2 regions of the Thermostichus sp. OS-CIW-32 genome follow, and region 2 is predicted to be linked to the other one. Evidence: riboswitches for the same ligand, from Rfam matches in the RefSeq annotation. Region 2 holds a riboswitch; the other holds the start of a gene.
The links. Region 2 has a riboswitch for cobalamin ahead of ACVWY8_RS02290 (TonB-dependent receptor plug domain-containing protein). Riboswitches for the same ligand answer to the same signal wherever they lie in the genome.

Region 1: another riboswitch for cobalamin. It lies ahead of ACVWY8_RS04675 (sirohydrochlorin chelatase); the one in region 2 lies ahead of ACVWY8_RS02290 (TonB-dependent receptor plug domain-containing protein).

The regions. Positions count from the first base shown of each region.
Region 1 covers NZ_JBSSDD010000002.1:430,877-435,811, reverse strand. Annotated here, with positions in the region: gene ACVWY8_RS04680 (heavy metal translocating P-type ATPase) at 1-1,510, shown strand, start outside; cobalamin riboswitch at 1,609-1,744, shown strand; gene ACVWY8_RS04675 (sirohydrochlorin chelatase) at 1,775-2,818, shown strand; gene ACVWY8_RS04670 (SPFH domain-containing protein) at 2,916-3,815, shown strand; gene ACVWY8_RS04665 (PAP/fibrillin family protein) at 3,812-4,441, opposite strand; gene ACVWY8_RS04660 (L-threonylcarbamoyladenylate synthase) at 4,478-4,935, opposite strand, start outside.
Region 2 covers NZ_JBSSDD010000001.1:494,513-499,447, reverse strand. Annotated here, with positions in the region: gene ACVWY8_RS02295 (DUF1636 domain-containing protein) at 1-155, opposite strand, end outside; gene ACVWY8_RS02290 (TonB-dependent receptor plug domain-containing protein) at 284-2,254, opposite strand; cobalamin riboswitch at 2,297-2,449, opposite strand; gene ACVWY8_RS02285 (hypothetical protein) at 2,778-3,326, opposite strand; gene rsmH (16S rRNA (cytosine(1402)-N(4))-methyltransferase RsmH) at 3,503-4,414, opposite strand; gene aroA (3-phosphoshikimate 1-carboxyvinyltransferase) at 4,649-4,935, shown strand, end outside.

The DNA.
Region 1 (4,935 bases), on a different contig from region 2:
CATTCGGGAGGTGCAGGTGGGGGATTGGATCCGGGTGCGCCCCGGTGAGAAGGTGCCGGTGGATGGGGTAATCCTAGAGGGATCCTCCACCCTCGACGAGTCGATGGTGACCGGCGAGAGCCTGCCTGTTGTCAAATCGGCGGGGGATGAGGTGATTGGGGCAACGCTGAATCGGACGGGCAGCTTTGTGATGGAAGCGCGGCGGGTGGGCAAAGACACAGTTCTGGCCCAGATCGTGCGCCTGGTGCAGGAAGCTCAGGGATCCAAAGCCCCAATTCAACAGTTGGCGGATCGGGTCACCTCCTGGTTTGTGCCGGCGGTGATTGGGGTGGCAGTTCTAACTTTTGTGCTCTGGTGGGTGCTGGCCGATAACCCGACACTGGCCTTGGTGAACACGATTGGGGTGCTGATCATCGCCTGCCCTTGTGCGCTGGGGTTGGCAACCCCCACCTCGATCCTGGTGGCCACGGGACGAGGGGCAGAATTGGGGATCCTGGTGAAAAGTGCCGACAGCCTGGAATTGGCCCACCACTTGCGCACGGTGGTCTTGGACAAAACCGGCACCCTGACCGAAGGTCGCCCTACCGTCACCGATATTTGGGCTAATGGCTCCTCTCCCCTGACGGTGTTGCGCCTGGCAGCGGCAGTGGAGCGGCACTCGGAACATCCTTTGGCCCAGGCGGTGGTGCAGAAAGCCGAAGCGGAAAAAATTGCCATCCCTCCTGCCCAGCATTTTCAGGCAAGGATAGGCAGTGGGGCAGAAGCCTGGGTGGAAGACCAGTGGATCCGCATCGGTCGACTGAGCTGGCTACAGGAGATGGGGATCCCCTGGGATCCCTCTTGGTCAGAGCGGGTTCAGAATTGGGAAAGCCAGGGCAAAACGGTGATCGGCGTAGCCCAATCCCAGAGCCTGGTGGGGCTGTTGGCCATTGCCGATCCGCTCAAACCCACCTCTCCTGAGGCAGTGCAACAGCTGCAACAGATGGGTCTAGAGGTGATCCTGCTAACCGGGGATAACCCCACCACGGCCCAAGCGGTTGCTCGGCAAGCAGGCATTCAGCGGGTAATTGCCCAAGTCCGTCCGGATCAGAAGGCAGCTTACATACGCAGCCTAAGACAACCGCGACGGCGGGTGGCGATGGTGGGAGATGGCATTAACGATGCTCCGGCTCTGGCAGAAGCCGATGTGGGGATCGCCATTGGTACAGGTACGGATGTGGCGATGGCCGCCAGCGATATTACCCTCATGTCGGGGGATCTGCGGGGAGTCGCCACAGCCATTCAACTCAGCCGGGCCACCCTCAACAACATCCGCCAGAACCTCCTCTTCGCCTTTATCTACAACACGCTGGGGATCCCGATTGCCGCTGGGGCGCTCTATCCCTTTACAGGCTGGTTGCTCAACCCTATGCTGGCGGGGGCAGCCATGGCCCTGAGTTCCGTTTCGGTGGTCGCCAATGCCCTGCGCCTGCGACACTTTCGAGCCCACAGACCGGCAGGCCGGCGTTAGGCCCTCACCCCCAACCCTTCCTTTGAGGATGAGCCTGCTGGACCGCTCATGTCTCGGGGCTATCTTCTGGCAGACAAGAACATCCCCCCCGGGAGCTTGGTGAATGGCAAGAGGCAAGCTAACCTAAAAGGCTCAGGCAGACTGGGGAAAGCGCGGTGCAAGTCCGCCACTGTGACGCAACTGTGATGGGATCCCTCCCTCAGCCAGAACACCCACCTGCCGTTGTCCTGTACCCCTTGCGATTCACAAGGAACGGAGTTTTTTGTGTTGAATACCCTCAGTGTTTCCCCTCCGCTTGCGGTTGGGCAGTCTCCTGTTGTCCCCCTGCCCCTGTTGCTCATCGGCCACGGATCCCGCGACCCCCAAGGGCAGCAAGCCTTTCTGGAGCTAGCCCAGGCTTACCAAGCTCTCACCCCCCATCGACCGGTGATCCCCTGCTTTCTGGAGCTGACCCAGCCAACCATTGCCCAGGGGGTAGAGCAGTGCTTGGCCCAAGGGTGGCAGGAGATCGTGGCCCTGCCGCTGTTGCTGTTTGGGGCCCGCCACAACAAGTTCGATGTGACGATGGAACTGGATCGCCTGCAGGCCCTCTATCCCCAGTTGCGCATTCGTTACGGTGGGCCGCTGGGGATCCGCATCGAGATCCTGCAACTGCTGCGAGACCGATTGGCTGCTCTGATAGCTGCCCAACCGCGGCGGATCCCAGAGGCAGAAACCGTGCTCCTATTTGTGGGTCGCGGCTCCAGCGATCCCGAGGCCAATGCCGAAGCCTGTAAACTGGCTCGGCTGCTTTGGGAAGGATCTGGGTTTGCCGCTGTGGAAACTTGCTTTATCGGCATTACCCATCCCCGCCTGCCCGTGGGATTGGAGCGGGCCTTGTCCTGGCATCCGCGCCGGGTGATCGTGCTGCCCTACTTTCTGTTTACGGGGGTGTTGGTGAAAAAAATCGAGGCGGCAGTGGAGAAACAACGACAACGACAGCCGGAAATCGACTGGCTGATGCTGCCGGAATTGGGCCTTGTGGATACGGTGCTGCACAGCCTGCAGCAACTGGAGCAGGAAGCCCTACAGGGCCAAACCCAAATGAACTGCCACCTGTGCAAGTTTCGCCTGGCCGTGAGCGCAGAGGTCAGAGCTGGATCCAGCCATCACCACCCTCACGAGCCTCATGACCACCATCACGGGCACGGATCCCATCACCATCCTCATTCCCACCCTCACCCTCAGCACGGCCACACCCACGCAGCGGCTGGGGATCCCTGGGCCCAATTAGAGGGCTACCACCAACGGGCATGGCAGGTGCCCTGAGAGGGAAACAGAGGCTGCTGGCGGGATAAACTGAGTGCAGACAGGCCATTTTTGAACCTGGTTTTCCCGCTCTAGCGGTTGTGATGACGAAAAAACGATGATGCTCTCCCGCTCCTCTTGGGTTTCAGGTGCCGCTGCCGCGGGGAGCGGGATCTTTGTTTTCGCCCTGGTGGTGGGGCTGCTGGATCAGATCCTGCCCACCCTGCCCAAGGTTTCCCTCTCCCTGGCCGGGATCCCTGGGATCCTGGCTGCCGCTGGGGCCTCCTATGGGGCCTGGCGGGTGGTTCAGATGGGTCTGCAATCGGCTTCCTGGAGCGACTTTCGAGAATCGCTGGTGGCGACCCTATCTCCCTTTGATCCTGCCGACCACGGCGGCGAGCCACGACAACCTAAGGGGGATCCTCGCCCTTGGCAGGTGGCTCAGGAGATCCGGCAAACCCAGCTCCGCCATCAAAAGATCCTTGACCGCATCAAGCAGCGGGTGAAAGCCGAAATCCAGACCTGTGAACGCGCCCAAGCCCAACTGCGCAGCGAGCAGCAACGGTCTCGAGTCCTGCAGGCCCAAGCCCAACAGTTACAACAGCATCTGCAAAACCTACAAACATCTTCCCCTTCTCCAAGCTCCGAGTCGACCAAACCCACGCCAGAGCAAGCGCTGCGCCAAAAGCTCCGCCAACTTCAATCCCAGGTCACCACCCTGAAAATAGAATTGGAACGCCAAAGGACCCAACTGCAACACGCAGAAGCAGAGCGGGCTCAACTCCAGCAGCAGCAGCAAAAACTCAAGCGCATCCTGCAGCGCAAAAAATTGGAAAATCGAGAGTTGCGCTCCCAACAGGCAGAATGGGCCCGGCAACTGGAGCAAACTCAACAGGAGCTGCAAACTTTGCGAGAGTCCTACCGCGCCTTGCAAGTTCTACAGGAAATAAGCTCCACCCTAACCCAAAACCCATCTCACGAAAGGGCGGAAACGGAGTCCTCTGGATCCTCCGACTAGCCGACCCGCTTTAGAACAAATACACTCCCCTCGCTGCCCCGACCCAGCCGCAAGTCTTCATCCAAATAGGTGATATCCAGCCAACCCGTTGGCTCGCGGCGGCGGATATCGATTTGAATAGCCGGGATTCGCTCTGGAGCCTGCTCGAGCAAATCGAGAAAACTCTCGATCTCGTAGCTCATCAAAGCTTGGGATCCGAGCACCAATCGCTCGAAAATCACCCTCACCCGGCGCTCAGATTCGGGGTAAAAGCGCGCTGATACAGCCAAGACTCCCCGTGGCACCCAAGCCTCCAGCCAACCGGATCCCTGGATCTCCGCCACGTTGAAGACCCGTCCAGCTTTGGCCCGAATACACTGGTAGATCTCGCCGGTGGTCAAAAAAGGCAACTGTGCCAGCCGCAGCAGAGCTGTGCTCGTGGTAAATAGGGTGAGCCAGTTCCCCTCCAACCCTTCAGCAGCAGATGTTGGTTTGGGGGTGGGGTTGAGCGCTTCTAGGGCGGCAATCTGAGACAGGATCTGGGCTTGCTGCTCAGGGGAGACTTTCCGGCCCCGGTCGGTTGCCTCCAGCAGGTGCAGCAGAGCCGATTTTTGCTGAGCCAGGGCCATGAGCACACTCCAAGGCATCAACCCCATTTTAGAGAACGCCAGATCCGGCTGCCCTTAACCGTCTTCTCCCACCAGTTTCAGGTTCAGATCTGCCACCTGCTCATACCCTAGCCCGGCCCGCACCACCAGCGGCTCGGATCCCGTCAAGTCAATTACCGTAGAGACCTTGGCCCGACGGGGGGCATCGTCATCCAGCACCAGATCCACCTGTTTTTCCAACTGCCGCATCTCTTCAGCCGCAAAGATCCCACCCTCATCCCAGGGGTCGCTCTCCCACTCCCAGGCTTGCCCAGAACTTAAGTCCAGGGATCCGACGGGATCCCCCCCCAGCTTGGCAGAGGTGGAGACAATTGGATTGCCCAACTCTTCCAGCAAAGCCTGACAAATGGCCGAGTCGGGCACGCGGATGCCGGTGGTTTTCCGTTTGGGCTCCATCACCAACTTGGGCACCAGCTTGGTGGCCGGCAACAGAAACGTAAACGGGCCCGGGATCAGCCGCCGCATCAGCCGAT
Region 2 (4,935 bases):
AGGGCAGACAGCAGCATTTCTCCCTTGCTAATCCCTTCTTTTTGGCCGTTAACCCACCGAGATCCGCAAGTGACACAAACCCAAAGACAATGGCTGCTGGGTTGCTGGGCAGCGCTGCCAGCTTGGATGGGCAACTGGGAAGTTGATCGAGACATGGTGCTCCTTGATATAGTCATAGGTTTCTGTCCAAGCAAAGGGTGTGAGAAGAGGCAAAGACGATCTCAATGTCTTGGCCAAGGATTCAGCAGTGAGTTAGACAGCTAAAAGTCAGCCTCAAGTCGCTCTAAAATTGGCCCCTTAAATTAAGCCGAACGGTGCGACCCACTCCTGGGTAGCCGGGGAAAACCTCATATTGCTCATCCAGCAGGTTATCGACTCCCACCTCGAGAGCGAGATTTTCTGCAACCGGGATCCCTCCCCGCAGAGCCAGGTTGGTGTAGCCGGGCAGAGATTGGGTATTGGCGTTGTTGGTAAAGAAAGTGCCAATGTGATGCAGGAAAACTGAGGCATACCGATCCTCTGCATCGCGGTAGCTCAGGCCCAGGTTGAAGCTGTCTGCTCCCACGAAGGCTAGCTGTTTGCCAACCGCTTTGGGATCCAGCGCCGAGCGGATGATGGGATCGTTCAGGGTGTAGTTGGCAAAAAGAGTCCAGTTTTCCCCCAGCCGCAAATCCAGGGCTGCTTCTATGCCTGTGTATTCCACGAGCTCAATGTTTTCGTAGGTTCCCCTGCGCGGGCCGGCGCTGACAAAGGTGATGCCATCGCGGATGCGGTTATGGGCAAAGGTCAAGCGCAGTAGGCCAAAATCTCCCAAAGCCTGATCCAGGCCAATGTCAAAACTCTCTCCCCGCTCCGGGCGCAAATTGGGGTTGCCGTCGACTTCAAAAAAGCCGCGCAGCCGAAAGAACAGGTTTGAGATCAAGGGAGTGCGAAAGCTGCCGGCATAATTGGCCCTCAGGGTGGTGCCTTCTGCCAAAACCCAGCGGATCCCTGCGGCAGGAGAGGTGGCCGAACCGTTGACCAGATTGCTCGAATCTTGGCGAACACCTAAGTTGAGATAAAAGTTGGGCTGTGGCTTGTAATCCAGGCGGGCAAAGAGGGCCCCTTGGTTCACGGTATTGTCGTAGTTGACATTGGTGGATCCCCTGGCAAAGGAGAAGGTGGTGTTGCGAGCTGAAACGGATCGGTAATCCGCTCCTAGAGTAAGCTCCAGGTTTTCAGCAGCCTTCCAGGTGTATTGCAGTTGGGATCCCCACCCCGTTCGCAGGATCTCATCCCGGGATCCCTGGCTTTGTGGGGCGCTGAAGCGATAGTTGAGGTCGTCAAAAAATACCCTAGCTTGCAGGGATCCCCTCTCTTGATCCCACAGCCAACTGAGATCTAACAGCAGGTCGTTGGTGTTTTGCACTGCATCGGGGGAGGGAAACTCGGTGCTGCCAGGCACCTGAAACGCTTTATTGAGATAAAGGGCATTTCCTGTTAGGACCTGGCCTTCTGCCAGTTGCCAGGTGAGTTTGGCTTGTAGGTTGTGGTACTCCACTGCCGAGTTCTCCCGCCTGCCTGCTTTGCCCAAACGCCTAATTTCAAAAGGAAAGTCGTTGTTGCTCTGCAGACGGCGATAGCTGACCACCCAGCCCAGATCCTGCACCTGGCCGCGGTTCTGGATCCCTTGCTCATTGAGACCGTAGCTGCCGATAGCCGCTTCCAGCACAGTCTCGGATCTCGGCTTTGGATCCAGCGTCACGATGTTGATGACCCCGCCAACGGCATCGGAGCCGTATAAGGTGGAGCCCCCACCTGGAGAGATCTCAATACGCTCGACCACATCTGTAGTGATCTGAGACAGATCGAACCCGCCAAAAAAGCCCAGGTCGTTAATGGGGCGGCCATCCAAGAGCACCAAAACCTGGGCCGTTCGTCCTCCCCGCATAAACTGGGAGCTAAGGGCTCCCAACTGGGTTCCTGCCGTGCCGTCGCTGAGGATCCCGGGCAGGTAGCGCAGGGCCTCCTGAACGGTTCTTGCCCCTTGCTCTCGAATTTGCTGGCGGGTAACGACGTAAACCGGGCGGGAAGAATCCCGCAGCAAGCCGGGGCGACGAAAAGGCGTGGTGACGGGTTGATTTAAAATCTCGGCGCTAACGCCGGTTTCCAAAACCTCTTGAGCTGAGGGCGGGGAAGCTGCCGGCTGCGCCCACGCTGGGATCCCCAAAACAAGACCCCCCAGCGCCAGGCTGAGACCTAGAATGGGATTCATTTTCTTTCTTGAAGCTCCTGATTCCGTGCGACGCGGAAGAAAGACGAGCCAGAACCGCAGGCGGGCATCCTGACTGAGGGCATGGGTCTAGCCCAAGCCCATCACAGTTGCGGCACAGCGCCGGATTTGCACCGGACTTTCCCCTTTACATGCCCTGGCTGATCCCCAGGACAACCTGTCGGTACAGCTTTCTCTGCGATTGCTCCGAAAAAGCCGTGCTAGGCATCATACATCCCCTGCTCTGGAGTTCCTATCCTGCCAGGGGGGATGTCATCCCCAGGGGTGAACGGGATCCCAACGGCAATCCCAGGGCTTCGGATGGGCCACATCCCATTTAGGCCAGATTTCTTCACTGCTTTGTAAGCAGTTGAAGGATAGCCCGCTGCTACTCCAGATCGCGAGGCCCAGGGATCCCTTAGCCTTTTAGAGAACAGAGATACGCTGAGACTTCACAAGACCCACAGCTTTTGGGAAAGCAAGATGGGGACGCTGGCCTAGCCGTCATGGGCAGGATCCGTATGAATTAGTACCCAACCGGATAGAAAAGAGGGGCTTTTTCGGTCGCGTGAGCGGCGCGGAGCGCTCTTTCTGGCAAAGCCGTTGCCTGGTGGGCTGGATCCGGTTTAACTTGGCTGGGAGAGGCAATTGGCACCTCAATCATCCGATCCGGTACCAGCGGCACCATTTCGGAGCGGTCGGCAATTTCCCGCAGAGAATTGGCGATGGATTCCTGAGTCAGCAGAAACTGTCGTTCGTTGCGCTGCATCTGCTGCCACACCTGGTAACGCTGGCTCCACCGGCTTTGGGTATGCACAGTCCAACTGTAAAGGCTCAACACTGAAACGCCGGAGAGGATAGCCATCCCTGTGGAGATTTGCTTCCACCAGGCTAGGTGTTCTGCCCAAGCAAGATGCTGGCTGCGAGGATGGGCTGATTTCAACTTCAAATTCAAAGGCTGGGTGCGGCTGGCCTGAACTGTACCGGAGAGGGGTCGGCTCAGAGCAGAAGGCTGTCTGTGGCGACGAGGGCTCTTGGGACGATCAAGACCTGCGTTCAAAGGCTGGCTAACCATAGGGCTTAACCTCACACACACCAAGGGATCCGACGGTGCAGGACTGCCGGTTCCGCTTCACCCTAGTTCCCCGCATCCCCCAACAGCAACCCCCTTCTCCCGATTCCCGGCCTCAGCAGGACAGCTGTCCGCTTCACGGTAGCCGATCTCTTGAGAGCGGGAGAACCAACCTAAACCTACATCTGACTGCTGCGGGCAGCCACTCGCAGTTTGGCAGAGCGGGCCCGTGGATTACGTTGCCGTTCCAGTTCGGAAGGGGACAAGGGCCTGGGGGTGAGCACCTGCCAACGGGGATCCCTGCGGAAGGCCCATTTCACCAAGCGATCTTCAAGGCTATGGAAGCTGATCACGGCCAACCTGCCGCCGGGTTTCAGCCAAGTGGGGGCTTGGGCCAGCAAGGTTTCTAAAGCCTCCAGTTCTCGGTTCACGGCAATGCGCAACGCCTGAAAGACGCGGGTGGCCGGGTGGATGCGGCCTCGCCGAGCTGCCGGAGGTACCGCCTGCCAAACCACCTGGGCCAACTGGGTAGTTGTGGCGAGGGGACGAGCCTGCTCGATGTGATGGGCAATGCGGCGGGCAAATCGCTCTTCGCCGTAACGGGTGAAAATCTCGATCAACTCTTCGACCGGGCGATGATTAACCCAATCGGCAGCGGTTTCCTGAGCGGCACTGGGATCCATGCGCATATCCAGCGGCCCCTCTCCGCGAAAGCTAAATCCCCGCTCAGGGCAGTCCAGTTGCGGCGAACTCACCCCCAAGTCGGCCACGATGCCATCGAAGGGGATCCCCTGCCCCTGCTCATCCCGAAAGCCATGCTGCTGCAGATCGAAATCGGCAAAATTGAGGTGCCACAGTTGGATGCGACTACTGGGGATCCCTTCTGCTGCAAAACGCGCTTGCGCCGCCTGCAGAGCCGCCGGATCCCGATCCAACCCCACCACTCGAGCAGCTCCCCCCCGCAGCAGCGCCAAGCTGTGCCCACCCCCTCCCAACGTCACATCCAGAAAAGTGCCGCCCCCCTGGGGTTGCAGGTAGGCCATCACCTCCTCGGTCAAAACAGAGTCGTGTTGATACACCTTGCCAAGCACGGTCTGCGGGGGTTCTATTTCTGCTGCTACAAAGTTCAGTATCTGCAAAAAAAAGGCCGAGGCCAGGCCCCGACCGAGGAATCCATGTTGTTAAGGTGATCCTCTGGGAAAAGAGGGGTTGCCGTCAAAAGACAGGCTGTCTTGGGATCCCCGGCAAAATCTCTGGGGCGCGAGTCCCGCTCTGAGTATGATGAGACTGCTCCCGCTTTTGCCCAGTCTGCCGTCAGGGTTGCTGTGTTGACTCACTCTTCTGCTACTGATATCTTGACCCTCTCGCCGGCCAAGGGCCTGCGCGGCCAAGTGAGCATCCCCGGTGACAAGTCCATTTCCCACCGCGCCCTGATGCTGGGATCCCTGGCCGAAGGAGAAACCACCATCCAAGGGCTGTTGCTGGGAGAGGATCCCCGCAGTACGGCAGCCTGCTTTCGGGCGCTGGGGGCAGATATTTCGGAGCTTAACAGCGAGTGTGTTCGCATTCGGGGAGTTGGCCTGGGCCGGCTGCAAGAACCGGCAGACGTGTT